3 regions of the Streptomyces roseoviridis genome follow, and region 2 is predicted to be linked to each of the others. Evidence: riboswitches for the same ligand, from Rfam matches in the RefSeq annotation. Region 2 holds a riboswitch; each other region holds the start of a gene.

Region 1 (9,797 bases), 4.2 Mb from region 2:
GGACGGCCGGCTTCTGCAGCGCCGGGTTCTTCGTCTGCGTCATACCGAGGTAGAGCAGGTTGAAGACGTCACGGGTCGGGACCTTGAAGCCGGCGGCCTCGAGGGTCTTGATGTCGGCGGGCGCGACCAGGTCGTAGCCGTCGATGTCACCGGCCTGCAGCGCCTGACGGCGGGCGTCCTCGGTGTCGATGGTGCGGATGACCAGGTTCTTCACCTTGGCCTTCTCGCCCCAGTAGTCGTCGAAGCGGGTGAGGGAGACTTCCTTGTTGCCCTTGTTCCACTTCGCGATCTTGTACGGGCCGGTGCCGGCGACCGTGCCGGCCTCCTGGCTGTACTTGGGGTACGTGATGGCGTCGCCCTTGGCGGACGCCGCCTGCTTCTCGTACTCCTTGATCGCCTTCGGCGAGTGGATCGCGAGGGCCTGGAGGGAGAAGCCGCCGGGCAGGTTGGCGGAGGGCTTGAGGACCTCGATGACCGCCGTGTTCTCGTCCTTGGCCGTGCAGGACTTGTAGTTCGGCGGCGGGGCTTCCTTGTCCTCGTTCTTCGCGAAGCCACCCATGATGTCCTGCCAGTAGGTGGAGATCGCGCTGGACTGGTAGGTGCCCTTCCAGTTGAACCAGTGGTCGTAGTTCGCGCAGACCGCGGCGGCGTTGAACGCCTCGCCGTCGTGGAACTTCACGCCCTTGCGCAGGTTGAACGTCCAGACCGTGCCCTGGGGGTTGCTCGACCAGGTCTCGGCGAGACCGCCGACGAGCTTGCTGCCTCCCGACTCGTGCTCGAGCAGTGCTTCGAAGGCCTGACGGGTGACCCGGAAGGTCTCGCCGTCGGCCGCGAGGGACGGGTCGAGGGAGGCCGGGTCGCCGGGGGCGCCGAAGACGAAGGTGTCCTTCGCCCCGCCCTTGTCCCCGTCCTTGCCCCGCTCGCTCGCGCAGCCGGTGGCGATGAGGCCGACCGTGAGGGCCGCCGTCAAAGCCCGGGCCGCCCGGGACTTGAATATTCGCATGGGTCCACCCCTGGGTCGCCATGTGTGGTCTTGACCGGCCGAACGCTACTGGCGAGTGACGCGGCAGAGAACAGTCCGCATAGCGGTGATACCAACCTGAGACCCGGACAGTTACCAAAACGGTCCGATGCGGGACATCGCAGCGCGCCCGGCGGAAAGCGGAGGCAAAACCTCAGCTTGGCAGGGGATTTCGGCCGTGTTTCCGCACGGCGTCCGCGGGTGACGCCGCGGTGTCAGCGGTGCTGCGCGGGCGGGTAGCCGTATCCCGGCTGGTGAGACGGGGCGGCCTGCGGGGCGGCGTGCGCCTCGCGGTCGTAGAACGGGCGGGCGTGGGCGGCCAGCCACATCGCGACCGGGTCGTACGTGTCGGACATGGTCACCGTGCAGACGGGCAGGCCGTCGGGGACGGCGGCGACGGTCTGGTGCATCATCGCGCGGACCGCCTCGACGGAGGCGGGGGCGGAGTCGTACAGGTCGAGGCCGATGGCGAGGTACGGGGAGCCGAGCGCGGGCTGCACCCAGGCGCGGCGCAGCGAGCGCACGGCGGAGGTGCGGTGCGCGTTCTGGGTGAGCAGGGCGTAGAACTGCGGGATCTCCAGGGCGGGCTCGGACAGCCGCAGGGGTCCCGCCGGCATGCGGTCCAGGCCGGTGGCGATGCGGCGCAGGTCGGCCCAGGGGATGCCGACGCCGCCGCCGGGGGCGTGCGGGTTCAGCCAGATGCCCCAGCGGTCGGGGTAGAGGGCGCGGGCGATCTCCAGGCCCGGGACGAGCTCGTGGGCGCGGTTCCAGCCGGAGGCGGCGAGCTCCTGGGCGGAGGTGACGCAGGGGGCGTAGCCGTAGCCGTCGACCTCCATGTTCCCGTACTGGGCGTCGGGGGATCCGGGGGCGCCCTGCCAGAGCAGCATCCAGACCTCGGAGCCGGCGAGGGCGTGCAGCAGCTGCTCGTAGGCGTCGTGGCGTCCGGGTGCCACCTGGCGCAGCATGTGCTCGACCTGTCCGGTCGCAGCGGTGCCTGACGCGCTCACCCTGGGTCCCGCCCCTCTTTTCGTACGGCCGTACGGCCCGGTTGCTCGTTGCTCTCGGTTCTGAATCAGTTCAGCTTAAACAGGGGGACCGTCACACGGCGGCGCGCTGGAAGAAGGGCCGTACCTTCTCCAGCATCCAGTCGGCGACCGGGTCCTGGGCCACGTCGAGCAGGATGAGGTTGACCGGCCAGGCGACCTCGATCCGGCCGAGGGCGCGGCCGAGGGCGTCCAGCGGGGTGGCGGGGTCGGCGTCGGGGTGGGTCAGCTGGACGCCGACGAAGAGGGCGGGTTCGGTGCCCTCGACGCTGGCGAGGGCGCGGCGGGCCGTGGCGACGGTGCCGAGGGCCTCGAACTCGGCGGAGGCGGCGGCGAGGAAGTCGACCGGGTCGTCCTGCCAGTCGGGTTCGAAGAGGCGGACGCGGCCGCCGGAGGCGGGCCCTGCCCCGTAGCCTCCGTCACGGGAGGCGCCCCCATGGGGGGTGCGGCCGACGCGGCAGAGCTCGGCGACGGCGGCCGGGGGCAGCGGGACGCCGACGGTGCCGCCGGGGTTCACGGCGATGCCGAGCTGCGGGGGCAGGCCGCGGGCGAAGTCGCGGGCGGGGGCGACGGTGAAGGACATGTGCTCGCCGACGCAGGCGAGGAACTGCTCGTGGGAGCTGAAGACGGGCACGTAGGCGGAGCCGTCGATCTCCATGGTGGGCAGGTCGAGGTCGGGGCTGTCGGGTCCGCCGCCGTTGGGCAGCGGCACCCAGACGGCGCTGCGGCCGAGGACCTCGACCAGCCTGCCGCCGGCGGCGGGGTTGCCCAGCGAGGCGGCCAGCACTTCCTCGAGCTCATTGCCCGGCCACGTCACGTCCACGGTTCTCGTCGTCCCCTTCCGGCACCTGCCTGCGGTTCAGCACCTTAACGGCGGCTCGCCGCCCCTGTGACCGAATAGGACGCCCGGGGGGCGGGAGTGGTTCACGCCACGTCGCGGAATCCGATCCGGCGCAGGGCGTCGGCGGCGTCCCGGTCGAGCAGGGTGACCGAGGCGCAGCCGGGCGGCAGGGCGCCGCTCTCGGCGGTGCGCACCAGGCGGCCGACGGCGCGGCGGTGCCGGGCGAAGGCGTAGCCGGAGACGCCGCGGCCGCGGGAGCGCTGGCCGGCGCGGGCGGTGTCGGGGTCGACGTCGAGCAGGACCAGGTGCAGGGCGGCGCCGCGCCTGCGGGCCTCCCGGGCGAGCCAGCCGCGCACCCAGGACTGGGTGCCGCAGTCGTGGACGATCACCCCGGCGCCCGAGCGCAGGGCGCGGCGCAGGCCCGCGTAGTGGGCGAGGCGGGCCAGGGGGCGCCACAGGGCGTACGGCAGGAAGCCGGGCAGCCGGGCCTCCCAGCGCTCGCGGGTGTGCTGCGAGTCGATGGCGCGGCCGGCGGCGGCGCGGTCCATGAGGGTGGACTTCCCGGCGCCGGGCAGTCCGGAGACCACGACGACGTCGCCGGCGGCGAAGGTCAGCACGCGGGGGCTGCGGCCGCCGCGCTCGCGCAGGTCGCGCAGGATCCGGGCGCGGCGCCGGCTTCTGACCCGGTCGCGGGCGCGGGCGCGGGCGGCCGCCCGCTGGACGGGTATGCCGGGACTCGCCGCGTAGGCGCCGGTGCGCTGGATGGTCATCTCTGCTCCCCCTGTCGGGCCTGCCGGGACCCTGCCCACGAAGTGTAAAGAAACGGTAATGGGACACAAGCGATTTGCCCGGCGGACCCGCCGTGCAATGATGAGCGCGCCACGCGCTCGCACGAGCGCGCACAACCGCATACCGGCCGCTCGAATCCGCGCGGGAGAGTCCCGGGCCGCCAGGCGCAGTCGCGCCGGACGTCCCCGGGCGCCGAAGGAGCAAGAACCTCCCTTGAATCTCTCAGGCCCCGTACCGCGTGGATGAGGCAGATCTGAAAAGCGGGCCGCACCTGTCGCGGCCCCACCCAAGGTGCAAGCCGAGGATGCCCTCGGTGAACCTCTCAGGTTCCATGACAGATGGGGAGGATCGTCCTCACCGTCATGCACGTCGTGCCCTGCACGCCCTGGGACCCGGGAGCCACCCCATGAGCACTGCCCCCCGCCTGACTGCCCTCGATGCGCTGCATCGCTCACTGGGCGCGACCATGACCGACTTCGCCGGCTGGGACATGCCGCTGCGCTACGGCAGCGAGCGCGACGAGCACAACGCCGTACGGACCCGCGCGGGCCTCTTCGACCTCTCCCACATGGGTGAGATCACCGTCACCGGCCCGCAGGCCGTGGACCTCCTGGACTACGCCCTGGTCGGCAACATCTCCACCGTCGGCAACGGCCGCGCCCGCTACACGATGATCTGCCAGGAGGACGGCGGCATCCTCGACGACCTGATCGTCTACCGCCTCGGCGAGACGGAGTACATGGTCGTCGCCAACGCCTCCAACGCCCAGGTGGTCCTCGACGCCCTCACCGAGCGCTCGCGGGGCTTCGACGCCGAGGTCCGCGACGACCGCGACGCGTACGCCCTGATCGCCGTCCAGGGCCCGGAGTCCCCCGGCATCCTGAAGTCCCTCACCGACGCCGACCTGGACGGTCTGAAGTACTACGCGGGCCTGCCGGGCACCGTCGCGGGCGTACCGGCGCTGATCGCCCGCACCGGCTACACCGGCGAGGACGGCTTCGAGCTGTTCCTGAAGCCGGAACACGCCGAGGGCGTGTGGCGGGCGCTGACCGAGGCGGGCGCCGGCGTCGGCCTGATCCCGTGCGGCCTGTCCTGCCGTGACACGCTCCGCCTGGAGGCGGGCATGCCGCTGTACGGTCACGAGCTGACCACCGCGCTCACCCCGTTCGACGCGGGCCTGGGCCGGGTGGTGAAGTTCGAGAAGACCACCAACGAGGGCCGCTTCGTCGGCCGCGAGGCGCTCGAGAAGGCCGCCGAGCGCGCCGAGACCGCTCCGCCGCGCAAGCTGGTCGGCCTGGTCGCCGAGGGCCGCCGGGTCCCGCGCGCCGGCATGTCGGTGGTCGCGAACGGCGAGGTCATCGGCGAGATCACCTCCGGCGCGCCGTCCCCGACCCTGGGCAAGCCGATCGCCATGGCCTACGTGGACGCCGCCTTCGCCGCGCCCGGCACCGAGGGCGTCGGCGTCGACATCCGGGGCACGCACGAGCCGTACGAGGTCGTGGCGCTGCCGTTCTACAAGCGTCAGAAGTGACAGGCGACTGACAGGGATCTGCCAGAAGTGACGTATCCCTCATCGATTCGTCTCATTCTGCATCTCACCTCGCAAGACCCACGTTCATCAGCACTCCCCCGATCCAGGAGAATCAGGTCATGAGCAACCCCCAGCAGCTTCGTTACAGCAAGGAGCACGAGTGGCTGTCGGCCGTCGAGGACGGCGTCGCCACGATCGGCATCACCGAGCACGCGGCGAACGCGCTCGGCGACGTCGTCTTCGTGCAGCTTCCCGAGGTCGGTGAGACCGTCACCGCGGGCGAGTCCTGTGGCGAGCTGGAGTCCACGAAGTCCGTCAGCGACCTGTACGCCCCGGTGACCGGTGAGGTCGTCGCGGCCAACCAGGACGTCGTCGACGACCCCTCGCTGGTGAACTCCGCCCCGTTCGAGGGCGGCTGGCTGTTCAAGGTGCGCATCGAGGCCGAGCCGGAGGACCTGCTCTCCGCCGACGAGTACACCGCCTTCACCGCCGGCTAACCGAGACCCCCCAGGGATCGAAACATGTCGCTTCTGAACACCCCTCTCCACGAGCTGGACCCGGACGTCGCCGCCGCCGTCGACGCCGAGCTCCGCCGCCAGCAGTCCACCCTCGAGATGATCGCCTCGGAGAACTTCGCTCCGGTCGCGGTCATGGAGGCCCAGGGCTCGGTCCTCACCAACAAGTACGCCGAGGGCTACCCGGGCCGCCGCTACTACGGCGGCTGCGAGCACGTCGACGTGGCCGAGCAGATCGCGATCGACCGGATCAAGGACCTGTTCGGCGCCGAGTACGCCAACGTGCAGCCCCACTCCGGCGCCTCCGCCAACCAGGCCGCCCTCTTCGCGATCGCCCAGCCGGGCGACACGATCCTCGGCCTGGACCTGGCCCACGGCGGCCACCTCACCCACGGCATGCGCCTGAACTTCTCCGGCAAGCAGTTCAACGTGGTCGCCTACCACGTGGACGAGGCCGGCCTGGTCGACATGGCCGAGGTCGAGCGCCTCGCCAAGGAGCACCGCCCCAAGGTGATCATCGCGGGCTGGTCCGCCTACCCGCGCCAGCTGGACTTCGCGGAGTTCCGCCGGATCGCCGACGAGGTCGAGGCGTACCTGTGGGTCGACATGGCTCACTTCGCCGGCCTGGTCGCCGCCGGTCTGCACCCGAACCCGGTCGAGTACGCGGACGTGGTGACCTCCACCACGCACAAGACGCTCGGCGGCCCGCGCGGCGGCATCATCCTGGCGAAGAAGGAGTTCGCGAAGAAGCTGAACTCCTCGGTCTTCCCCGGCTTCCAGGGCGGCCCGCTGGAGCACGTGATCGCGGCCAAGGCCGTCTCCTTCAAGGTCGCGGCCTCGGAGGAGTTCAAGGAGCGCCAGCAGCGCACCCTCGACGGCGCCCGGATCATCGCCGAGCGCCTGGTCCAGGACGACGTCCGCGAGCACGGCGTGTCCGTGCTGTCCGGCGGCACCGACGTGCACCTGCTCCTGGTCGACCTGCGCGACAGCGAGCTGGACGGCCAGCAGGCCGAGGACCGTCTGCACGAGGTCGGCATCACGGTCAACCGGAACGCCGTTCCGAACGACCCGCGCCCGCCGATGGTCACCTCCGGCCTGCGCATCGGCACGCCGGCCCTCGCCACCCGCGGCTTCCAGGCCGAGGACTTCCGCGAGGTCGCCGACATCATCGCCGAGACCCTCAAGCCCGGCTTCGACGCCGAGGCCCTGAAGGCCCGGGTGACCGCTCTGGCGGAGAAGCACCCGCTGTACCCCGGCCTGAAGTAATTTCGTACCCTTTTGTTGGTATGAAGCTCCGGGGCACCACGCACACTGGACAGTGAGCGGGGTGCCCCACCCCTTTACCGCCCTGCTCGCTCTTCCTGCTCGTTCTGCACCACCCCGGCAGACAACGGCGTCGCCCCCACAAGGAGTCCCCCGTGGCCATCTCGGTCTTCGACCTGTTCTCGATCGGCATCGGTCCGTCGAGCTCCCACACGGTGGGCCCGATGCGTGCGGCCCGCATGTTCGCCCGCCGCCTGAAGAACGAGGGCCTGCTGGCCCACACCGCCGCCATACGGGCCGAGCTGTACGGCTCGCTCGGCGCCACCGGCCACGGCCACGGCACCCCGAAGGCGGTCCTGCTCGGCCTGGAGGGCCACTCGCCGCGCACGGTGGACGTGGAATCCGCCGACGACGAGTTCGAGCGGATCAAGTCGAGCGGCCGGATCAACCTGCTCGGCGCGCACGAGATCCCGTTCTCGTTCGACGACGACCTGATCCTGCACCGCCGCAAGGCGCTGCCGTACCACGCCAACGGCATGACGGTCTTCGCGTACGACGCCGAGGGCGCCCTGGTCCTGGAGAAGACCTACTACTCGGTCGGCGGCGGCTTCGTCGTCGACGAGGACGCGGTCGCCGGCGAGAACCCGATCATCCCGGACGACACCGTCCTGACGTACCCGTTCCGCACCGGTGACGAGCTGCTCCGCCTCACCAAGGAGACCGGCCTGTCGATCTCCTCGCTGATGCTGGAGAACGAGAAGGCCTGGCGCACCGAGGCGGAGATCCGCGAGGGCCTGCTGGAGATCTGGCGGGTCATGCAGGCCTGCGTCTCGCGCGGCATGTCCCGCGAGGGCATCCTGCCCGGCGGCCTGAAGGTCCGCCGCCGCGCCGCGACCTCGGCCCGCAAGCTGCGCTCCGAGGGCGACGCCCTGGCGCACTCCATGGAGTGGATCACCCTCTACGCGATGGCCGTGAACGAGGAGAACGCGGCGGGCGGCCGGGTCGTCACCGCCCCGACCAACGGCGCCGCCGGCATCATCCCCGCCGTCCTGCACTACTACATGAACTTCGTGCCCGGCGCCGACGAGGACGGCGTGGTCCGCTTCCTCCTCGCGGCCGGCGCCATCGGCATGCTCTTCAAGGAGAACGCCTCCATCTCCGGCGCCGAGGTCGGCTGCCAGGGAGAGGTCGGCTCCGCCTGCTCCATGGCGGCCGGCGCCCTCGCCGAGGTCCTGGGCGGCTCCCCCGAGCAGGTGGAGAACGCGGCCGAGATCGGCATGGAGCACAACCTGGGCCTGACCTGCGACCCGGTCGGCGGCCTGGTCCAGATCCCGTGCATCGAGCGCAACGGCATGGCCGCGGTCAAGGCCGTGACGGCGGCGAAGATGGCGATGCGCGGCGACGGCAACCACCTGGTCTCCCTGGACAAGGTCATCAAGACCATGAAGGAGACCGGCGCGGACATGAGCGTGAAGTACAAGGAGACCGCCCGCGGCGGCCTCGCCGTGAACATCATCGAGTGCTGACATCGTAGGCCCTGACCAGCACGTTTGTCCTCAGCGCTGTCAGGGCCCTCCCTGCCTGCCTGGCGGAAAGTCCCTGAGATCTCCCTGCGACATGCGTGGAAGGCCCTGGGATGTCCCTGCGTTCTGGGCGCCAGACGGGGCCGCCGCCGCTGATCGGGCACGACACAACCGCTTGCGTAGGACCTCGGGTGGAGTCTGTCAGTGGCCGGGAAGGGGGCTCACCTCGTCGTCCGGCTTCGCCACTCTCCACCACGTACCGAACAGGACGACCGACCGACCTGAGCCACGTTCCTCCTCGGTGGCCGGTGCCAGACGAACGCTGACCCACGTCCCTTTCTCCGGGACTGGTAGCCCCAAGGCGCTGGCGATCTCAGGATCGGAGTTGCTGTGGTTCAGGACGAGGATGCCCTCGGTGGCCAGGATCCTCCGGGCCTCCCGCGCTCTCTTCGCCGCATCCCGCTGCCGGGCGACCGTGGCGAGGGCCGGAAGGGTCACCGACTGGCGCTGCGCCACACGGAACAGTTCGTTCACGCGCCCCTGGCCGGTTGTCTGGGCAAGCACCGTCTGCAGATCGGCAGCAGGAAGTCGGTTGAGGACGTTCACCGGCAGACGACTGTCCTTGTGGACCCACTCGATCGCTTCACGCCCCGCTCGGCTCAGATTCCGCTTGCCGTCCTTGTTGGCGCCGGAGAGCAGCAGCTCCTCGGCCGCCCTCACCACTCCGAGGCTCCACAACCCCCTGCGGTGGTCGAGGTGGACCAGCATGCACACACGGCCCTGGGCCTCCCTCGGGATGGTCCAGGTCGAACCAGACGTCACCTTGAGATCCACATCAACCCCGGCGATCCTGAAGTCGAGCGGTCCGCAGGTGTCGAACCGGAAGTGGTGTCGCATCAGGTTCCCGACGAGTTGCCCAGCCATCGCCTTCTCCGACTTGGTGAGCTCCTCCCAACGGAACCGTCCAGTGAGCTCCCCGTCGAACAGTTTTTCGGTGGCGCGCTCCAGCACGGCCGTCATGCGACGTCCAGAGGGATCGAGACCCCGCAGCTCATCCCTCACCACCGCCACCTCGTCCATACTGTGTGTGACGCCGGGGGTCGATTCCGTTCCCCGCCCTTGCCCAACCTTCCTGCCAGGAGTCGGGGACGTACCGGCTGCGGCGAGCTTCCGCTCCAAGGCGGTGATCTGTTGCATCGCTTCCTGGACAGTCCTCAACGCCGCGTCCCGCTCACCCGTGACGGCCAGCAGACCTCGCCGTAGTTCGGCGA
Region 2 (9,797 bases):
ACCAGGGCCCACGCGGAAGCGACCGCGAAGGAGCTCGCCGGGCTGTCCGTACGGCTCCACGCGGCACTGGTGCAGACCGCTCTGGGACTCCGTCTGCAGTGATACCGGACCGGCCCGACTACCCAAACCGGTCGGGCACGTCCTAGGGTTGCTGTGTGAACGAGCTCGACGTTGTGGGTGTCCGGGTGGAAATGCCTTCCAACCAGCCGATCGTGCTCCTGCGTGAAGTGGGAGGCGACCGCTACCTTCCCATCTGGATCGGACCGGGAGAGGCGACGGCGATCGCCTTCGCGCAGCAGGGCATGGCCCCGGCCAGGCCGCTGACGCACGACCTCTTCAAGGACGTCCTGGAGGCCGTGGGGCAGGAGCTCACCGAAGTCCGCATCACGGACCTGCGGGACGGCGTCTTCTACGCCGAGCTGGTGTTCGCCAGCGGTGTCGAGGTGAGCGCCCGGCCGTCCGACGCGATAGCGCTGGCGCTGCGCACGGGCACGCCGATCTACGGCAGCGACGGGGTGCTCGACGACGCGGGGATCGCGATTCCGGACGAGCAGGAGGACGAGGTGGAGAAGTTCCGCGAGTTCCTCGACCAGATCTCGCCGGAGGACTTCGGGACCGGCAACCAGTAGTGGGACCGGCCCGTCGGGCCGGCCGCGGGTCACCCGTCAGGGGGAGCCGCCGGCACCCGTCAGGACGTCTCCGGCAGAGCGCCCCGGGAGCATTCGAGTAGCCTTTCCCCGGAGTGGGGCACGAGAAACCACTCTCAGGGTGATTATCACTCGGCGTGCCGAGTGTGGCGATCGTTGACGCACCCCGAGTGACTGCCTACCTTCGTGTGGGCAGGTCAAGGACGGAGGGTCGGCGTGATGAGCAGCGGCGACGGTACGGCAGGGGGCTTCCTGATGCGTGCCCCCGGGGAGAAGGGCCCGTATCCGCTTCACGGCAGTGTGGGCGACTTCGCCGCGGACGAGGGCGCGGCCGCGGACCCGGACTCCGACGTCATCGGTTACCGCGGCCCGACGGCCTGTGCGGCGGCCGGCATCACCTACCGCCAGCTGGACTACTGGGCACGCACCGGGCTCGTCGAGCCGAGCGTGCGGCCCGCGTACGGCTCCGGGACGCAGCGGCTCTACAGCTTCCGGGACGTGGTCGTCCTCAAGATCGTCAAGCGGTTCCTCGACACCGGGGTGGCGCTGCAGAACATCCGGGCGGCGGTGCAGCACCTGCGGGCCCGGGGCTTTCGCGATCTGGAGCGCATGACGCTGATGAGCGACGGGGCGACCGTCTACGAGTGCTCCTCGCCGGACGAGGTCGTCGACCTGCTCCAGGGCGGCCAGGGCGTCTTCGGCATCGCCGTCGGCGTGGTGTGGCGGGACGTCGAGTCGGCGCTCTCGCAGCTGCACGGCGAGCGCGTGGACACCGGCGAGACGCTGATCGGGCACAATCCGGCCGACGAGCTGGCGCGCCGGCGCCGGGACCGGGCCGTCTGACCTTCGGGTCTCCCTCTTTCGAACCCAGCGGCTCGCACGGGTGTGCGGGCCGATTGTCAGTGGCGTAGGGCAGCATCGGAACCGTGAGAGCCGCGCCCACGATCCTGCATCTCGACATGGATGCCTTCTTCGCCGCAGCCGAGCAGGCGTCGAAGCCGAGCCTGCGCGGAAAGCCCGTGGTCGTGGGCGGGCTCGGGCCGCGCGGTGTGGTCGCCACGGCCTCGTACGAGGCACGGCGCTTCGGGGTGCACTCGGCGATGCCGATGGCCCAGGCCCGCAGGCTCGCGCCGAACGCGGCGTATCTGGTGCCCCGCTTCGCGTTCTACCGGGCGATCAGCGGGCAGGTCATGGAGCTGCTCGGGCGGCTGTCGCCGCTGGTCGAGCCGCTCAGCCTCGACGAGGCCTTCGTCGACCTGGAGGCCGGCGGCGTGGCCGACGACCGGGAGAGCGCGCGCGTGGCGGGCGAGCGGCTGCGCCGGGACATCCTGGCCACGACCGGCCTGACCGGGTCGGTGGGGCTCGCCGGGTCCAAGATGCTCGCGAAGATCGCCTCGGAGGAGGCCAAGCCGGACGGGCTGGTGCTGATCGAGCCCGGGACGGAGCGGGAGCTGCTCGGGCCGCGTTCGGTGCGGATCATCCCCGGGGTGGGGCCGGCCACGGGCGAGCACCTGCGGCGGGCCGGGATCACGACGGTCGCCGAGGTGGTGGAGGCGGGCGAGGACGAGCTCGTACGGCTCCTGGGGCGGGCGCACGGCGGCTCCCTGTACCGGATGGCCCTCGGGCACGACGACCGGCCCGTGGTGGCCGAGCGGGACGCCAAGTCGGTCTCCGTGGAGGACACCTTCGACGTGGACCTGCACGACCGGCTGCGGATCCGCCTGGAGGTGGAGCGGCTGGCGGAGCGGTGCGTGGCGCGGCTGCGGGGTTCGGGGCACTCGGGGCGGACGATCGTCCTGAAGGTGCGGCGGTACGACTTCTCGACGCTGACCAGGTCCGAGACGCTGCGGGGGCCGACGGACGACCCGGTGGTGGTGAAGGAGGCGGCGGCGCGGCTGCTCGACCTGGTGGACACGACGGGTGGGGTGCGCTTGCTGGGGGTGGGGGTGAGCGGACTGGCCGACTACACGCAGGAGGACCTGTTCGCGCAGGCCGAGGCGGAAGCGGCGGCCGGGGCGGGGGCCGCGGCCGGCACCGGCCCCGTGGTCGCGGTGGCGGGGGCGCGGGAGGACGGACCGGAGGAAGCGGCCCCCTCCGACCCGGTGCCGGCCGCGCCCGCGACGGCCACGGAGACCGCCGAGCGGCGCTGGGCGCCGGGGCACGACGTGCGGCACGCCGTGTACGGGCACGGCTGGGTGCAGGGCAGCGGGGTGGGGCGGGTCACCGTCCGCTTCGAGGAACCGGGCTCGCCGCCCGGCCGCGTACGCACCTTCCCGGTCGACGAGCCGGACCTGGAGCCCTGCGATCCGCTGCCGCTCGTCCCCGGCGGCGCGACGGGCGCGGCGGCCTGACCCGGCGGCCCGGTCCGCGGGCCGGCACCCTGGCGCTCAGGTGGCCTTCAGACCTCCTCCTGGCCCGCCAGACGGCCGAAGTCGCGGTCCGGGGCGTCCGGGGGCGCGGGCGGCAGCGTGAGGTTGTAGTGGCGGTAGAGCTGGAGTTCCTGTTCCGGGGAGAGGTGGCGGCCGACGCCGAAGTCGGGGGCGTCCTTGATCAGGGCCCGCTCGTAGGGGATGTGGAGGGCGTCACCCACCAGTTCGCTCGGCTCCAGGGGGACGAAGGCGTCCCGGCTGAACAGGCCGGTGCGGACGGCGGCCCATTCGGGGACTCCCGTGGCGTCGTCGAGGTACACCTCGTCCACGGTGCCGATCTTGTGTCCGTCCCGGTCGAACGCCTTGCGGCCGATCAGGCTGCGCGGATCGATATCGGTCTGCACGGTCCCTCCAACAGGTCGCAACTGCTCTACACCCCTACGAAAGTGCACATCTGGGATGTCGGCCACTTGAGCGAAGGGAGGAGGAACGGCGCTGGTAGGCTGGCTGTGGCTGTCGACCCCGCGCGGGAGAGTCCTCCGGAGAAAGCTTCCGGAGGCGCCGAAGGAGCAAATCCTCCCCGGAATCTCTCAGGCCCCTGTACCGCGCGGACGAGGTCACTCTGGAAAGCAGGGCGGGCGTCGACGGCATCCGCTCTCACCGACGGTGAAAGCCGGTCCTCCGCGAGGCGGGCCGGTGAAGCTCTCAGGTTTGGATGACAGAGGGGGAGGCCGTCCGGGCACCCGCGCCGTGGTGCCCCTCGCAGGTCGTGACGACCAGGAGGCCCCCGCACATGACCGCCAACCGCACCCCGCTCTCCGAGCTCGAGCAGGGCATCCCCTTCGAGCAGCGGCACATCGGACCCGACGCCGAGGCGCGGGCCAAGATGCTCGCCCAGGTCGGTTACGGCTCTCTGGACGAGCTCACGGCCGCGGCCGTGCCGGACGTCATCAAGAACGCCGAGGCCCTGGGCCTGCCGGCCGCCCGCACCGAGGCCGAGGTGCTGGCCGAGCTGCGCGCCCTCGCCGACCGCAACCAGGTCCTCGCGCCGATGATCGGCCTCGGCTACTACGGCACGTTCACCCCGCCGGTGATCCTCCGCAACGTGATGGAGAACCCGGCCTGGTACACCGCCTACACGCCGTACCAGCCGGAGATCTCCCAGGGCCGCCTGGAGGCGCTGCTCAACTTCCAGACCGTGGTCGCCGACCTGACCGGCCTGCCCACCTCCGGCGCCTCCCTCCTCGACGAGGGCACCGCGGCCGCCGAGGCCATGGCGCTCTCCCGCCGCGTCGGCAAGGTCAAGAACGGCGTGTTCCTCGTCGACGCCGACGCCCTGCCGCAGACCATCGCCGTCATCGAGACCCGTGCCGAGCCGACCGGTGTCGAGGTCGTCGTCGCCGACCTGTCCGCCGGCATCCCGGCCGAGGTCGCCGAGCGCGGCGTCTTCGGCGTGCTGATCCAGTACCCGGGTGCCTCGGGTGCGATCCGCGACATCAAGCCGGTCATCGACCAGGCCCACGAGCTCGGCGCGATCGTCACCGTCGCCGCCGACCTGCTCGCGCTCACCCTGCTGGCCTCGCCCGGCTCGCTCGGCGCGGACATCGCGGTCGGCACCACCCAGCGCTTCGGCGTCCCCATGGGCTTCGGCGGCCCGCACGCCGGCTACATGGCCGTCCAGGACAAGCACGCCCGCTCCCTGCCCGGCCGCCTGGTCGGCGTCTCCGTCGACGCCGACGGCAACAAGGCCTACCGCCTGGCCCTGCAGACCCGCGAGCAGCACATCCGCCGCGAGAAGGCCACCAGCAACATCTGTACGGCCCAGGTCCTCCTCGCCGTCATGGCCGGCATGTACGCCGTCTACCACGGCCCCGACGGCCTGAAGCAGATCGCCCGCCGCACCCACCGCTACGCCGCGATCCTGGCCGCCGGTCTGCGCGCCGGGGGCGTGGAGCTCACCCAGGGCGCCTTCTTCGACACCCTCACCGCCCGGGTCCCGGGCCGCGCCGACGCGGTCGTCGCCGCCGCCCGCGAGGGCGGGGTGAACCTCTACCGCGTCGACGCCGACCACGTGTCGATGTCCTGCGACGAGACGACCACCCGCGCCAACATCGCCGCCCTCTGGACCGCCTTCGGCGTCACCGCCGACATCGACACCCTCGACGCCGCCACCGAGGACGCGCTGCCCGCCGACGCGCTGCGCACCGACGCGTACCTGACCCACCCGGTCTTCCACGCGCACCGCTCCGAGACCTCGATGCTGCGCTACCTGCGCAAGCTGGCCGACCGCGACTACGCGCTCGACCGCGGCATGATCCCGCTCGGCTCCTGCACCATGAAGCTGAACGCGACCACCGAGATGGAGTCGGTGACCTGGCCGGAGTTCGGTCAGATGCACCCCTTCGCCCCGGTGGAGCAGGCGCAGGGCTACCTCACCCTCATCACCGAGCTCGAGGAGCGCCTCGCCGAGGTCACCGGCTACGACAAGGTCTCCCTCCAGCCGAACGCCGGCTCCCAGGGCGAGCTCGCCGGTCTGCTCGCCGTCCGCGCGTACCACCGCGCCAACGGCGACACCCAGCGCACCGTCTGCCTCATCCCGTCCTCCGCGCACGGCACCAACGCCGCCTCGGCCGTGATGGCCGGCATGAAGGTCGTCGTCGTCAAGACCGCCGACGACGGCGAGGTCGACGTCGAGGACCTGCGGGCCAAGATCGAGCAGTACCGCGACGAGCTGTCGGTGCTGATGATCACCTACCCGTCCACGCACGGTGTGTTCGAGGAGCACGTCTCCGAGATCTGCGGCCTGGTGCACGAGGCCGGCGGCCAGGTGTACGTCGACGGCGCCAACCTCAACGCCCTGGTCGGCCTCGCCAAGCCGGGCCACTTCGGCGGCGACGTCTCCCACCTGAACCTGCACAAGACCTTCTGCATCCCGCACGGCGGCGGCGGCCCCGGCGTCGGCCCGGTCGCGGTGCGCGCCCACCTCGCCCCGTACCTGCCGAACCACCCGCTCCAGCCCGCCGCGGGCCCGGAGACCGGCGTCGGCCCGATCTCGGCCGCCCCGTGGGGCTCCGCCGGCATCCTGCCGATCTCCTGGTCGTACGTGCGCCTGATGGGCGGCGAGGGCCTCAAGCGCGCCACCCAGGTCGCCGTCCTCGCGGCCAACTACATCGCCAAGCGCCTGGAGCCGCACTACCCGGTGCTGTACACGGGCCCGGCCGGCCTGGTCGCCCACGAGTGCATCGTCGACCTGCGTCCGATCTCCAAGGCGACCGGCGTCAGCGTCGACGACATCGCCAAGCGGCTGATCGACTACGGCTTCCACGCGCCGACGATGTCCTTCCCGGTGGCCGGCACGCTGATGATCGAGCCCACCGAGTCCGAGGACCTGACCGAGCTCGACCGCTTCTGCGACACGATGATCGCGATCCGCGCGGAGATCGAGAAGGTCGGCTCCGGCGAGTGGCCGGCCGAGGACAACCCGCTGCGCAACGCCCCGCACACCGCGGCCGCGCTGGGCGGCGAGTGGAACCACGCGTACACCCGTGACGAGGCCGTCTTCCCGGCCGGTGTCTCGGCCGCGGACAAGTACTGGCCGCCGGTCCGCCGGATCGACGGTGCCTTCGGCGACCGCAACCTGGTCTGCTCCTGCCCGCCGCTGGACGAGTACGACAACTGACACACGGGGTGCGCCGTCTGACGGCGCACCGGCACCGCGCACGGACCGAGGGCCGGTCCGGAGTCTTCTCCGGGCCGGCCCTCGGCCTTCGTGCGACGGCTCCGTCAGGCCGCCGTCGTCACCCGGGCCGCCGTCAGCGGGCGGTGCGGGGCGATGATCCGCCCGTCCGGCAGCAGCTCACCGGTGTCCTCGAAGATCAGGACCCCGTTGCACAGCAGGCTCCATCCCTGTTCCGGGTGGTGCGCCACGAGCCGGGCGGCCTCCCGGTCGGCGGAGTCGGCGGTGGGACAGGCAGGCTGGTGCTGGCACATGGGTGGGTTCTTTCGCTGCGTCGAAGTGGATGTCCTGCGGCTCTTCGTTGGCATGGCCGCCCCCGTAGGTCGGTTCGGTTCCGGTCCCAGTCTTGCCCCAAGGACGGCGTTCCGCAGGGATTTCGCGGCAGCTCGTCCTCTCCGGGGAAGACGCATCACCCGCAGGGGCGGTTCAGGTCAACCGCCCCCCCTCTTCGGGGGGTTCGGGATGGTCCCAGTGGGCTAGTCCGAACGGGAGCGTCCTCGGACAGCAGTGCGCCCCGGGACCGGGGGTCCCGGGGCGCGGGTGCGTGCGGTGGATCAGGCGGGCGCCGCTGACCCGAGGAGGGGCGGCGGCGCGAGACGCATTCCGATGACGGGCAGGAGGTCGGCGACCCGGTAGGGGCGGTTGGCGGCGATGCCGGGCGGCGCGGGGGCGAGGGGCACCAGGAGGTCCTCCGGATCCGGTGCGGTGCTCGCCCCGTCCGCCTCGGTGTCGGCGTGCAGCCACAGCGTCAGCATGTACAGCTGCGGCACGGACAGCAGCCGCGGCTGGTACGGCGTGACGAGAGCCTCGGCCTGGATCAGGGCCCGCTCGGTGGCCGTGACGTAGGGCCCCTCGAAGAAGTGGGAGAAGGACCAGCCGTCGGGGGTGAGCATGGTGTCGGCGGCGGCGATCGCCCGGTCCCCGTTCCTGATGAGGAAGCGCCAGCCGGCCAGCCTGGTCCTGGGCGGCTGCTGCGCTGTCCCACCGGCGGCTCCGGTGACGCCGGGGGCTCCCAGGAGGTGGACGGGCAGGGGCAGTTCGGGGCTCAGCGGTCCCTGTGCGGCCCGCAGGGCCGGCGTTCGGGGCTCGCGGACCGCCGTGGGCGATCCGAGGGCCGCGAGGACACTGCGGAGGGCCGACGCGGGGGCCGGGGAGGGTCGGAGCATGGTGGGTCGCCTCTCACTCAGGAGACACGGTGAAGCGTGGGCAGGTACGACGGCGCTGTCAGCGACGGGGTCAGAGAGGGGGGCCACGGGTCCCATGGCCGGGCGCCAACACTCTGCCTCGTGCGCGGAGTTTATACGACACGTGTTCACACAGTGTTTCCGCTAGAGCGCGCCGATATTCCTGACAAGGCGTCATTCGGTCGTATTCCCCGGGTGATTCGGTGGAATGCCGGCCTCCGGCGGAACGTCTGCCTGCGCCTTCCCCGCCGGGCCGGTCGGCCGAAACCCGACCTCCACTCACAGGACAATATGACTTTGGTATATGTCCATTGCCCCTTGCCCGGGGGTACTGCCGGTGGAGAACCCACACCAGAGTAACGCCCAACACATACGTCCCGCAGGGCGTTATGGATCAGCGCGCCGGGGCATCATCGTCCGTGACGCTCGCGGCCGTCGTGGCGGCTGCCCACTCGGGAGGGACGCTTCGATGGGGGAGAAGGTCGTGGCCGACGGGTTCGGCCCGTCCGACCGGCAGCGCTACCGCAGGAAACTCCAGCAATGCCTCGCCGCCCTCGCGCGGCTGCTCGCGGACAAGCGGTTCGACCGGCCCCGCAATCTCATGGGCCTGGAGATCGAACTCAATCTCGCGGGCGAGGACGGCCGGCCCCGGATGCTGAACGCACCGGTGCTCGACCGTATCGCCAGTCCCGATTTCCAGACGGAACTCGGAATGTTCAACCTGGAAGTGAACATCGCCCCGCACCGGCTCGGCGGCCATGTATTCGACCGGCTCGCGGAGGAACTCCGTACCGGCCTCGGATATGCCGACCGCAAGGCCCGGGAAGTCGGCGCCGGAGTCGTGATGATCGGAATACTGCCGACCCTCACCCAGGACGACGCGGTCCTCTCCAACCTCTCCGCCGCCGACCGCTACACCCTCCTCAACGACCAGATCCTCGCCGTCCGCGGGGAGGACTTCACCCTCGACATCCACGGCGTCGAGCGGCTGCACTGCACCTCCGCCTCGATCGTGCCCGAGGCCGCCTGCACATCGGTGCAGCTGCACCTCCAGGTCACCCCGCCCCGCTTCGCCGCGGTGTGGAACGCGGCGCAGGCGATCGCCGGCGTGCAGATCGCCGTCGGCGCCAACGCGCCCTTCCTCTTCGGACGGGAACTGTGGCGCGAGTCCCGGCCGCCCCTCTTCCTCCAGGCCACCGACACCCGGCCGCCCGAGCTCCAGGCCCAGGGGGTGCGGCCGCGCACCTGGTTCGGGGAGCGCTGGGTGGACTCGGTCTACGACCTGTTCGAGGAGAACCTGCGCTACTTCCCCGCCCTCCTGCCGATCTGCGAGGACGAGGACCCGCTGCGGGTCCTGGACGAGGGCGGGGTGCCCCACCTGCACGAGCTGGTCCTGCACAACGGCACCGTCTACCGCTGGAACCGCCCGGTGTACGGCTGGGTCGACGGCGTCCCGCACCTCAGGGTGGAGAACCGGGTGCTTCCGGCCGGGCCGACGGTCACCGACGTCATCGCCAACGCCGCCTTCTACTACGGACTCGTGCGGGCGCTCGCCGAGGAGTCCCGGCCCGTCTGGAAGCGGATGGCCTTCGAGGACGCCGACCACAACTTCGACACCGCGTGCCGCCACGGCATCGACGCCGAGCTGCGCTGGCCCCGCCCCGGACGCTCCGGCGGCGTCGCGACCGTCCCCGCGGTCAAGCTCGTCCTGGACGAACTGCTCCCGCTGGCGGCGGCCGGTCTCGACGCCTGGCACGTCGAGCGGGCCGACCGTGACTTCTACCTCGGGGTGATCGAGGAGCGCTGCCGGCGGCGGGTGAACGGCGCCTCCTGGCAGGCCGACACCTTCCACGGGGCCCTG
Region 3 (9,797 bases), 2.8 Mb from region 2:
TTGCGGAAGAGCCGCAGCGGGATGATCGGCTCGGACGCCTTCGACTCGACGAGGACGAAGACCGCGCCGAGGACGATCGAACCGCCCACCATGACGGCGGTCTGCCAGGACAGCCAGTCGTACTTGTCGCCCGCGAAGGTGACCCAGATGAGGAGCAGGGAGACGGCGGCGCTGATGAAGAGGGCGCCGGCCCAGTCGACCTTGACCTGGCGCTTCACGACGGGCAGCTTGAGGGTCTTCTGGAGGACGAGCAGCGCGATGATCGCGAAGGGCACGCCGACGTAGAAGCACCAGCGCCAGCCGAGCCAGTCGGTGTCGGTGATGACGCCGCCGAGCAGCGGGCCGCCGACGGTGGCGACGGCGAAGACCGCGCCGAGGTAGCCGCTGTACCGGCCGCGCTCACGCGGGGCGATCATGGCGGCCAGGATGATCTGGGAGAGGGCGGTCAGACCGCCGACGCCGATGCCCTGGACGACGCGGCAGGCGATGAGCATGCCGGTGTTCTGGGAGAGACCGGCGACCACCGAGCCGGCGACGTAGATGACCAGGGCTATCTGGACGAGCAGCTTCTTGGAGAAGAGGTCGGCCAGCTTGCCCCAGAGCGGGGTGGTCGCCGTCATCGACAGCAGGGCGGCGGTGACGACCCAGGTGTAGGCGGACTGACCACCGCCGAGGTCGGTGATGATCTGGGGGAGGGCGTTCGAGACGATCGTCGAGGACAGGATGGCGACGAACATGCCGAGCAGCAGCCCGGACAGCGCCTCCATGATCTGTCGGTGCGTCATCGGCGGGGCGGCGCCGGGGCCGGCGCTCCCGTGAGGGGTGAGGCCGTCCCGCACACCGGCGTCGGGCGAGGTCGTAGCCATGAACTTCCTTCGTGGTCAAGCGTGATGGGCGTCGAGCGGAGCGGGCGTGAGGCGGGGTGGGCGTCACGCCGGGTGGGCGTCACGCGCAAGAGGCGTGAGGCGGGGTGGGCGTCACGCGGAATTGGCGTGAGGCCGGTGGTCGTCAGGCGGTGCGGGTGTCAGGCGGTGCGGGTGTCAGGCGGTACGGGTGTCAGGCGTGGTGGGCCCGGCAGTCCCCGAAGGAATCGCGGAGGCGGCCGAGCAGTGCGGTGAGCAGGGCGACGTCGTCGTCCGACCACTCCGTGAGGTGGCGGGAGAAGGCGTCGGTGACCCGGCGGTCGAGCTCGCCGAGCATCGCGTACCCCTCGGGAGTGAGCCGCAGGATGCGGGATCGCTTGTCGTCCGGGTCGGGCAGTCGCTCGATCCAGCCGTACTCCACGGTGTGCGCCACGTGGCGACTGCACACCGACATGTCGACGGCCATCAGCTCGGCGAGCCGGCTCGTCCGCATGTCGCCGTGGTGTTTGACCAGGGCGAGCACGGCCGCCGCACCGCCCTGGCAGTGGGCGGGCAGGGCCCGGGAGAGCCCGCGCTTCACGGCGCCGAAGGCGCTCACCGCTCGGGCGAGCTCCTCGTACCGGTTCCGGTTGACCGTCTCCATCGCACACTCCGACATCTTGTTGCTTAGGGCAACGATAGAGATGGATGGTTGCTCCAGGCAAACTAAATCGGTCAAAGCGTGCTAAAGAATCGGCAAAGCGGGTCGGAGGGGGAGGGCGCGTGCAGGTCCGGGGCAGGGCCGGAGGGCGGGGCTTGGGGCCGCCACCCCGACTTCGCTAGGGTCCGGCCCATGGCACACAACCCCCAAGCACCGTACGGCCAGGGCGGCGGTCAGGCCCCCGAGGGCTCCTACGACCCCGCAGGCAGCACCCAGATGTTCCGCGCCTTCGTCGACGAGGGCACCCCGCAGCGGCAGCAGCAGACCGCCGCCGCGACTTCCTCCGGCCCCCGCGTGGGCCTGATCGTCGGCATCGTCGTCGCGATCGCCGTCCTCGCGGGCGTGGCCTGGCTCGCGCTGGGCTGACCACTATCGACCGACCGGCCTTCAGGAGGGCGGTCGGGCCGGAGGCTCCACGGGGGCTTCGGGCCCGGCCGCCCTCTCCGCGTTGTCGCAACCCTCGCCGCGCCGGTGCGCCGGTGCGGCGGTGCGGCGGCGCAGTGGGGGCAAAAGAAAAGGCCGGGAGCCGTATGCGCTCCCCGCCGTACTCAACGTATAGCGCACGGGGGGCCTTGCGGCAAGGCCCCGGTGGTGCCGCACAATCGGCGTCCTTCGCTCGAATCGGGCGAGGGAACCAGCCGAAGGGGGAACCACCGCATGCGCGTGGTGTTGTCGTCGTACGGGTCCCGTGGGGACGTCGAGCCGCTGGCCGCTCTGGCGGTCGTGCTCGGGCGGTCGGGGGCGCGAGTCCGCCTGGTCGCGCCCGAGGACCAGGAGTTCGCCGACCGCCTCGCCGGCGTCGGGGTCGAGATGGTGCCGGTGCGCCTTTCCATCCGCGCGCTGGCGGCAGGGCCGAGGCCGAACTCGGCGGAGGACATGGCCGACCGGGTGGCCGCGCTGGCCGAGGCGCAGTACGAGGCGGTGGCCGAGGCCGCCGAGGGGGCGGACGCCCTCCTGGCGACCGGTCTGTTCCCGGCGGTGACGGGAGCGCGGACGGCCGCCGAGCAGCGGGGCCTGCGCTATGCGTACGTGACCTTCTTCCCCGGGATGCTGCCCTCGCCGCACCACCCGCCGTATCCGCTGCCGGGGCACCCCCTGCCGGAGGGAGTGACGGACAACCGGGTGCTGTGGGACCGGGACGTCGACAGCGTGAACGCCGTCTTCGGCGCGGGACTCACCGCGCTGCGGGCCAAGGTCGGGCTGCCGCCGGTGCCGAGCGTCCGTCATTACGCCATGGGGGAGCGGCCGTTGCTGGCGGCGGACCCGTTCCTCGGTCCGTGGCAGGAGCCGGCGGACCTCGACGTGGCGCAGACCGGTGCGTGGTTCGTGCCGGACGAGCGGCCGCTGCCGGAGGAGCTGGAAGCCTTCCTGAAGGACGGGGAGCCGCCGGTGTACGTGGGCTTCGGCAGCATGGGCATGCAGGGCTCGACGGAACCGGCCCGGGCGGCCATCGAGGCGGTACGCGCCCACGGGCGTCGGGTCCTCGTGTCGCGGGGCTGGGCGGACCTGGGCCTGATCGACGACCAGGACGACTGCATGGCGGTCGGGGAGGCGAACCACCAGCGGCTCTTCCCGAGGGTGGCCGCCGTCATTCACCACGGCGGCGCGGGCACGACCACGACGGCGGCGCGGGCGGGAGTGCCGCAGGTGCTGGTCCCGCAGATCGTCGACCAGCCGTACTGGGCGGCGCGGGTGGCCGAACTCGGCATCGGCGCGGCGCACGACGGCCCGGCGCCGACCTACGCGTCGCTGGCCGCGGCCCTGTCGACGGCCCTGGCCCCGGAGACCGGCGCGGCGGCGAGGGCGGCGGCGGGCAAGGTGCGCACGGACGGGGCGGAGCGGACGGCGAAGCTGCTGGTGGAGGGGTTCGGGGAGCGGGCGTAGGGGGGTGGTGGCCGGGGTGCGGGTCTTGGGTGGTCGGGGTGGGCGTTGCTGGTGGGCTTCTGGATCGGCCGCCCTCTCTCCGAGTGTGGCCCCCTCCACCGACCCCTCAAGGGCGCTCCCTTCGGTCGCGTCGCTGCGCGATTGCGCTTCGCTCCACCCTTGACCGGCCGGCTCCGGGGTCCTTTTCACACTCGGAGGGCGGCCGGGGGGCGTGGCCACGCGGGCAGGCCGGGTATCGGCCGGGCGCCGTGGGCGGGTGGCGCGTTGGTGGGTGGGGGCCGGGTTTGTGGCGGGGGTGGGGGAGGCCGCTCCCCTCGTGGGGGGTGCGCGGCCGTGGAATGGGGTGCCCAATGTCGGTTCGGCGGCGAGCGGTAGTCGGTCGGCTGGGATTCAAGCCCCGCTGGTCACTGTGTGTGGGTGGGGAGGGTGGTCGGGGGCGGCCCGTCGGTGCAAACTGCCCTCTCGCGGGCTGTGATGTGACGGGGCAGGACTCCTGTGACGGGAGATGCGCTTCGGCTGTCTCGGCAAGGGAGTTTGCACCGCTAGGGCGGGGAGACCCGGGCAGGGTCTGGGCCCGAGGGATGCCTGTGCACCGAAGATCGAGTGCGGTCGACTCGGCTCGCTCGAGCTTCAGTTAGTGACCGGCTCGCGGCGATCGGTCATGTGCGCGCCAGGCTCGCCCGAGCGGCGATCATGAAGGCATTCTTGTGCTCTTCCAGGTGCTCGTTGATCTGCACATCCCCGATCTCGCGCCAGACCGCCTGGTTGAGCGCGTGTCCGTAAGCACGAGCGGGGGCCTCCAGGGCCGGGTCACAGAGCAGGGCGACCGCGCGGTCAGCCGTCCAAAGCTTGGTCATGACCTCTTGCGCCCCGGTCATCCAGCCGTCCTCGTCGGCACCCCAAACTTCCGGGCGAGCGTAGGCGGCCCGCTCGGCCAGCTGAGCACAGGCAAGAAACTCCTGGATGGCCTGCACCTGCTCGGCCCGGCGCGCATCGGCCGTCGCAGCCGACTGCCGCCTCTCCTCGGCCTCATCGGCCGACCGCTGGGCGGCACGCTGGGTGAACGCCGTCAGCGCCCCGCCAAGCACCACACCCGCGAGCGAGAACATCGATCCCCACAGTTCCCCCGCCATGCCAACTCTTCCTCTATGACCGGTCCCTGAGCATCAGGGCGCACGTCTTCTCGCCAGGAATGCCTGGGTCGACAAGCCTAGGCTGTTCGAATCTGCGAGACCCAGGGGCTGCCGAAGTGGTGGACACCTGCTGTCGGAACTCGCGAACAAACCAGCCACCCGACTCCACGCCCGCGCACCCCCCCCACGGCGGGAAAGGTCCTCCCTCTCCCCTGCCACTAGCCGAGCCCCCACCCACCAACGTGCCACTGGCCCGCGGCGCCCGGCCGATACCCGGCCCCCTTGCGTGGCCACGCCCCCCGGCCGCCCTCCGAGTGTGTAAAGGACCCCGGAGCCGGGCGGTCAAGGGTGAAGCGAAGCGCAATCGTGCAGCGACGCGACCGAAGGGAGCGCCCTTGAGGGGCCGGCGGAGGGGGCCACACTCGGAGAGAGGGCGGCCGATCCAGAAGCGCACCCGCAACGGACACCCCGAGCACCCAAGACCCGCACCCCGACCACGCCGAAGGAAGAAGTTCGCGCGTTCGTCGTGGAGCTGCTCGCCGCGTACGGCGTTCCCCGCGCCTGGGGCACTGGCTCGGCGCCGCCTAGCTGGCCGGCGCGGTCGGTCTCCTATCCCGGTGCGCCGTCCCGGCGATGGGGATTGTCGTAGCGAGCGGTCGCCGTCCTCGCCCTGGTGTGTACGGGCGGAGTGTTCACAGGCTGTGGACGAACGTCTCCCACACCGACCGCTCGAAGACGACGGCAGGCCCCTCCGGGGCCTTGCTGTCACGTACGGGGACGAGGCCGGGGAACCCGGGGGCGACTTCGAGGCAGTTTCCGCCGTCGCTGTCGCTGTAGCTGCTCTTGATCCAGATCGCCGCGCTGAGCTGGTGCCTCTGCATACTGCTCGAACCCCTTCATCGCCTCGCTGATCAGGGTCGCGGACGCCTGGGCTGACAGAGCGTCCGCCCTGAGCACATCATAGGTCTGGCCATAACGAGCAAGAGCGGCTGGATCATCGTAGAAATGGCCGCTGGTCAGCGATTCCGCGTAGAGCCAGTCCGTGCCGTCTGGCAGGGTGATCAACGACAACGACGTTTTGGGACGGATGAGTTCGGTCGGCCCGGCCGGCGCGACTTGGATGCGGATGTTGGAATACCGACCCACGTCCAGTAGGTGCGCACACTGGTCCCGCATCACCTCGGCGCCTCCGACCACGTTCCGCAGACAGCTTTCGTCGAGCACAACCACGTACAGCGGCCCGCTTTTCGCGAGGAACCTCTGCTGGCGGCTCAGGCGAGCCTTGACGCGCTCCTCCAACTCGTCGCCTTCGGCGACTCGCGAGAAGATCGCACGCGCGTACTCCGGCGTCTGCAACAACCCCGGCACCACCTGCGTCTGGTACTCCCGTAACGCCACCGCCTCCGCGTCCATCTCCGCCCTGCGCTCGAACCAGTCCGGATGCTGCACCTCCGGGTACCAGTCGATCCGCCGCCACAGCCGCAGCAGCACCCCGCCCGTCCCCAGCGCCTCGTCGCACGCCCTCGCGAAGGGCTCCGCCGGCACCCGCTTCGCCGCCTCCACCCGGGCCACCTGCGAGCGGTCGCAGGGGATCAGGCGGGCCAGGCCCTCCTGCGTGAGGCCCGCTGACTCGCGGTAGTGCCGCAGGAGTTCGCCGAAGACCTCCGCCGTCGTGGCGGCGGCCTCGCTCGCCGTCGCGCTCCTCCTGGTCACTCCGAACCCCCTTGTGACAGCAGCCCTTGGCACGCGGTGGGCGTTGTGGCCGCCCCTCCCATTGAGCAACGCTGGAAGCACAGAGAGTAATCGCCCGATCGGGTGAGCGTGGGAGGAACAGCGGATGGCAGGGCACAGGAAGCGCGGCACGGAGGCGGGGTTGCGGCCCGGGGCGTACCTGTACGACCCGGGGGCGGGAAGGGTCGGGGAGTACCGGGGGCAGGCCGGGCCGTACGCGATGCTGCGGCCGCTCGGTGGGGGGCGGGAGTGGCAGGCCGACCCTGAGAAGGTGCGGCCCGCGACCCCGGCCGAGCGGCTGAGTGCCGGCGTGCGGGCGGCGAACGAGCGCACCGAGGTCGCGTACGACCTGAGCCGGCCGCCCGTGCCCGTACCGCACTGCGTCGAGTGCGCCGAGCTCGCCGGCTCCCGGGCGGCGGCCCGCGCCCGTTTCGACTGGAGTGCCGAGACGGACGCGAACGTCCTGCTGCGTCGCCATCAGGCCGATGTCCACCAGGACGAGCGGCAGTGAACGGCCGGGCGGGGTGCCGGCGGAAGGGCCGTGAGGGTGAACGGGCCGGTGCGCGCCGTCTCTCCCCCCAGCGCGTACAGGTACCGGAGAGGTGTCCGCCGTCAGGAGGGTAGGGAGACGATCTGCCAGGCGACCATGCCCATGGCTCCGGAAGCCGCGGTGACATCGATCGGCACGTGCGCGGGAGCGTTCTCGACGCGTTGGGATGCCGGTACTCCGTCACACGGCACGGAGTGGGGTGCCTTGTCGGCGATGACGACCTTGACGGCCCCGGCCCCGACGCAGGCCACGGAGACTGTGTAGGTCTTTCCCTTCTCCAGAGCGGAGCGGTGGTGCACGCCGTCCGCGACCCTCTCCAGGCCGGACTCCACGAATTCCGGGTCATCGGGCGAGACGGTCTCCAGGGCGGCCCTGGCCCGTTCGCCCTGCGCTTCCTCGTCGTCCCCCGCGGGTGCCCGCGTCCCTGTCGGCTTCGTGGTCGCCGATCCCGAGAGAGTGGTCGTCGGTGTCGTGGTGTCACGGCAGCCGCTCGCCAGGAGAGAGGCGAGGGCCATGACCGCGGCCGCGGTCACCGTCCTGCGAAGTGGTGCCGTCATGAGTTCGCCCAGCGGATCGCGAGCGCATACCGGGACCACGGTCCCCCGTTTACTGTGGAACGCACCATTTCCCCCACACCGCATTCTGTTGGTGGCGCTCCTGAGGTCAGTGAGGTGCGCCTGTGCGACGACCGTATCCCTCTTCGGTGCCTGTGCGGCCCGGTGCCGGGCTGCTGATCCGCACCCTCGGCCCCGCTCTCGTTCCTCCGCTCACCGCCACTGCGCGGTGACCTTCCGGGTGTCGACGCGCATGCCGAGCGGCACCCTCCAGGAATCGACGCAGACGGTGTACGTATGCGTCCTGGTCGCTCCGGCGGCGAGCGGGGCGGGCAGGGGCTGACTGGAGTGGACGGTGGCCCAGTGCACGCCGAGGGCGCCGATGACGTGGGTGGCGAAGGCGACCGTGCCCGAACGGACCGCTGTGCCGCCGGCGTTGCGGAAGGTCACAGTGACGTTCTCGCACCAGCGCCGGTCGGTGTCGGTGAGCACCGGGGCGGAGAGGGTGAGTGCGGCCGGCGTCGGCGGGCTCGGGGTGGCCGGGGGCGGTGTGGTCGTCGAGGGGCGCGGGGCCGGCGGGGTCGTGGTGGGCCGGGTCGGGGTTGCCGGGCCGGTCGGGTCGCCGGGTCTTTCCGGGGTACGGGGCGGGGCCGTGGCGCCCGGTACGGCCGGCGGGGCCGTGGCCGTACCCCCGCCGGGACCGCCGGGACCGCCGGAGGAGCCGAGGCCGGGGCCTTCGGCGCGGGCCGCTCCCGGGGCCGTGTCGCTCGTGCTCGGCCGTGGCGACGGGCGGGAGGTGCTGGAGGTGAGTCCGGGGCTCGTGGGGTCCAGCGGGACCAGGGTGACCGATCCGGAGGGCGGTACGGCGCCCTTCTGCCCGGCGCCGGTGCCGACCGCCGCGTACCCGCCTCCGTCGTCACCGGCTCCGCACGCGGTCAGCGCCCCGCCGAGGCAGAGCGCGACCATCATGAGTCCGGGTCGCTTCCTTCGCCGCATGGACATGGCCGTCAGTGTGGCTGACGGAAAGTCAGCGAGGAAGCGAAATGGAGCAACTCGGTTTGGGCGACGCCCGGTCAGTCCGCGATCAGGCCCTCACGGAGCTGGGCCAGAGTGCGGGTGAGCAGGCGGGAGACGTGCATCTGGGAGATGCCGACCTCCTCGCCGATCTGGGACTGGGTCATGTTCGCGAAGAAGCGGAGCATGATGATCTGCCGTTCGCGGGGCGGGAGTTTGGCGAGCAGCGGCTTGAGCGACTCGCGGTACTCGACGCCTTCCAGGGCCGCGTCCTCGTAGCCGAGCCGGTCGGCGAGGGATCCCTCGCCGCCGTCGTCCTCGGGGGACGGGGAGTCGAGGGAGGAGGCGGTGTAGGCGTTGCCGACGGCGAGACCGTCGACCACGTCCTCCTCCGACACCCCGAGCACGGCGGCGAGTTCGGGCACGGTGGGGGAGCGGTCGAGCTTCTGGGCGAGGTCGTCGCTGGCCTTGGTGAGGGCGAGGCGGAGCTCCTGGAGGCGGCGCGGGACGCGCACGGACCAGGAGGTGTCGCGGAAGAAGCGCTTGATCTCGCCGACGACGGTCGGCATGGCGAACGTCGGGAATTCCACGCCCCGTTCGCAGTCGAAGCGGTCGATCGCCTTGATCAGGCCGATGGTGCCGACCTGGACGATGTCCTCCATCGGCTCGTTGCGGGAGCGGAAGCGGGCCGCCGCGTAGCGCACGAGGGGGAGGTTGAGCTCGATGAGGGTGTCGCGGACGTAGGTCCGCTCCGGGCTGTCGGCGGCGGCGCCCTCGTCGTCGAGGGCGCGCAGGCGCAGGAACAGGGAGCGGGAGAGGGTGCGGGTGTCGAGGGCCTCGGGGGCGACGGCCGGCGGGGCGGTGAGCGTCTCGTCGTGGCCGGTGTCCGGTGCGGCGGTGCCGGCCGCCGGAGCCGGGGGGCGTCGCCGTCGCCGTGCCGTGCGGGACGTCGGCGGTCTCCGCGGCGGTCGGCGCCGTCGTCTGCGTGGGCATGGGCGTGAGCGTGAGCACCTTCGAGCTGCCCTGATCTGCGGACATGCCACCCCCTTGAGGTCGCGGACGGTCGTGGCGGCCACGACCATCTGAGGAACGCAGCCTCCACCTGAATACCGGCAGCGGGGCTGCGGCAAACGCGCTCTCAGCAGAATGTCACATGTCGGCAACACGCTGTAGTGACTTGTCGACACGGCGGGGGTGCATATCCGCAGGAAACAAGGGGTGTACGGCATATGCGGCGGCGGAAAACTGCTCCGAACCGGTCTACCCGTTCTGGTTACGCCTCGATCTTGTTTGCGGATCTCAAGCGGGCGAAGCTACGGGCGAGGAGCCTTGACACGTGCATCTGGGAGACCCCGAGCTCCTGGCTGA

Evidence for each region. Region 2 has a riboswitch for glycine ahead of gcvP (aminomethyl-transferring glycine dehydrogenase). Riboswitches for the same ligand answer to the same signal wherever they lie in the genome.
Region 1: it holds a riboswitch for glycine, as region 2 does, so the genes downstream of both, gcvT (glycine cleavage system aminomethyltransferase GcvT) here and gcvP (aminomethyl-transferring glycine dehydrogenase) in region 2, are expected to answer to the same signal.
Region 3: it holds a riboswitch for glycine, as region 2 does, so the genes downstream of both, ABD954_RS16525 (hypothetical protein) here and gcvP (aminomethyl-transferring glycine dehydrogenase) in region 2, are expected to answer to the same signal.

The regions. Positions count from the first base shown of each region.
Region 1 is NZ_BAAAWU010000001.1:2,187,352-2,197,148, forward strand. It holds gene ABD954_RS09755 (ABC transporter substrate-binding protein) at 1-1,003, opposite strand, end outside; gene ABD954_RS09760 (enhanced serine sensitivity protein SseB C-terminal domain-containing protein) at 1,237-2,028, opposite strand; gene ABD954_RS09765 (enhanced serine sensitivity protein SseB) at 2,120-2,887, opposite strand; gene ABD954_RS09770 (AAA family ATPase) at 2,989-3,675, opposite strand; glycine riboswitch at 3,827-3,941, shown strand; gene gcvT (glycine cleavage system aminomethyltransferase GcvT) at 4,101-5,225, shown strand; gene gcvH (glycine cleavage system protein GcvH) at 5,345-5,722, shown strand; gene ABD954_RS09785 (serine hydroxymethyltransferase) at 5,747-7,006, shown strand; gene ABD954_RS09790 (L-serine ammonia-lyase) at 7,159-8,529, shown strand; gene ABD954_RS09795 (NaeI family type II restriction endonuclease) at 8,728-9,797, opposite strand, start outside.
Region 2 is NZ_BAAAWU010000001.1:6,420,201-6,429,997, forward strand. It holds gene ftsR (transcriptional regulator FtsR) at 1-102, shown strand, start outside; gene ABD954_RS29035 (bifunctional nuclease family protein) at 156-629, shown strand; gene ABD954_RS29040 (MerR family transcriptional regulator) at 867-1,490, shown strand; gene ABD954_RS29045 (DNA polymerase IV) at 1,574-2,998, shown strand; gene ABD954_RS29050 (PRC-barrel domain-containing protein) at 3,046-3,420, opposite strand; glycine riboswitch at 3,534-3,632, shown strand; gene gcvP (aminomethyl-transferring glycine dehydrogenase) at 3,810-6,695, shown strand; gene ABD954_RS29060 (DUF5999 family protein) at 6,800-7,006, opposite strand; gene ABD954_RS29065 (hypothetical protein) at 7,307-7,918, opposite strand; gene ABD954_RS29070 (glutamate-cysteine ligase family protein) at 8,406-9,797, shown strand, end outside.
Region 3 is NZ_BAAAWU010000001.1:3,636,542-3,646,338, reverse strand. It holds partial or broken gene ABD954_RS16535 (MDR family MFS transporter) at 1-785, opposite strand, end outside; gene ABD954_RS16530 (MarR family winged helix-turn-helix transcriptional regulator) at 1,057-1,443, opposite strand; glycine riboswitch at 1,414-1,495, shown strand; gene ABD954_RS16525 (hypothetical protein) at 1,696-1,929, shown strand; gene ABD954_RS16520 (glycosyltransferase) at 2,221-3,447, shown strand; gene ABD954_RS16515 (hypothetical protein) at 4,107-4,580, opposite strand; partial or broken gene ABD954_RS16510 (DUF397 domain-containing protein) at 5,273-5,371, opposite strand; gene ABD954_RS16505 (helix-turn-helix domain-containing protein) at 5,346-6,293, opposite strand; gene ABD954_RS16500 (hypothetical protein) at 6,418-6,822, shown strand; gene ABD954_RS16495 (hypothetical protein) at 6,924-7,418, opposite strand; gene ABD954_RS16490 (hypothetical protein) at 7,629-8,417, opposite strand; gene ABD954_RS16485 (RNA polymerase sigma factor SigF) at 8,489-9,505, opposite strand; gene ABD954_RS16480 (RNA polymerase sigma factor SigF) at 9,703-9,797, opposite strand, start outside.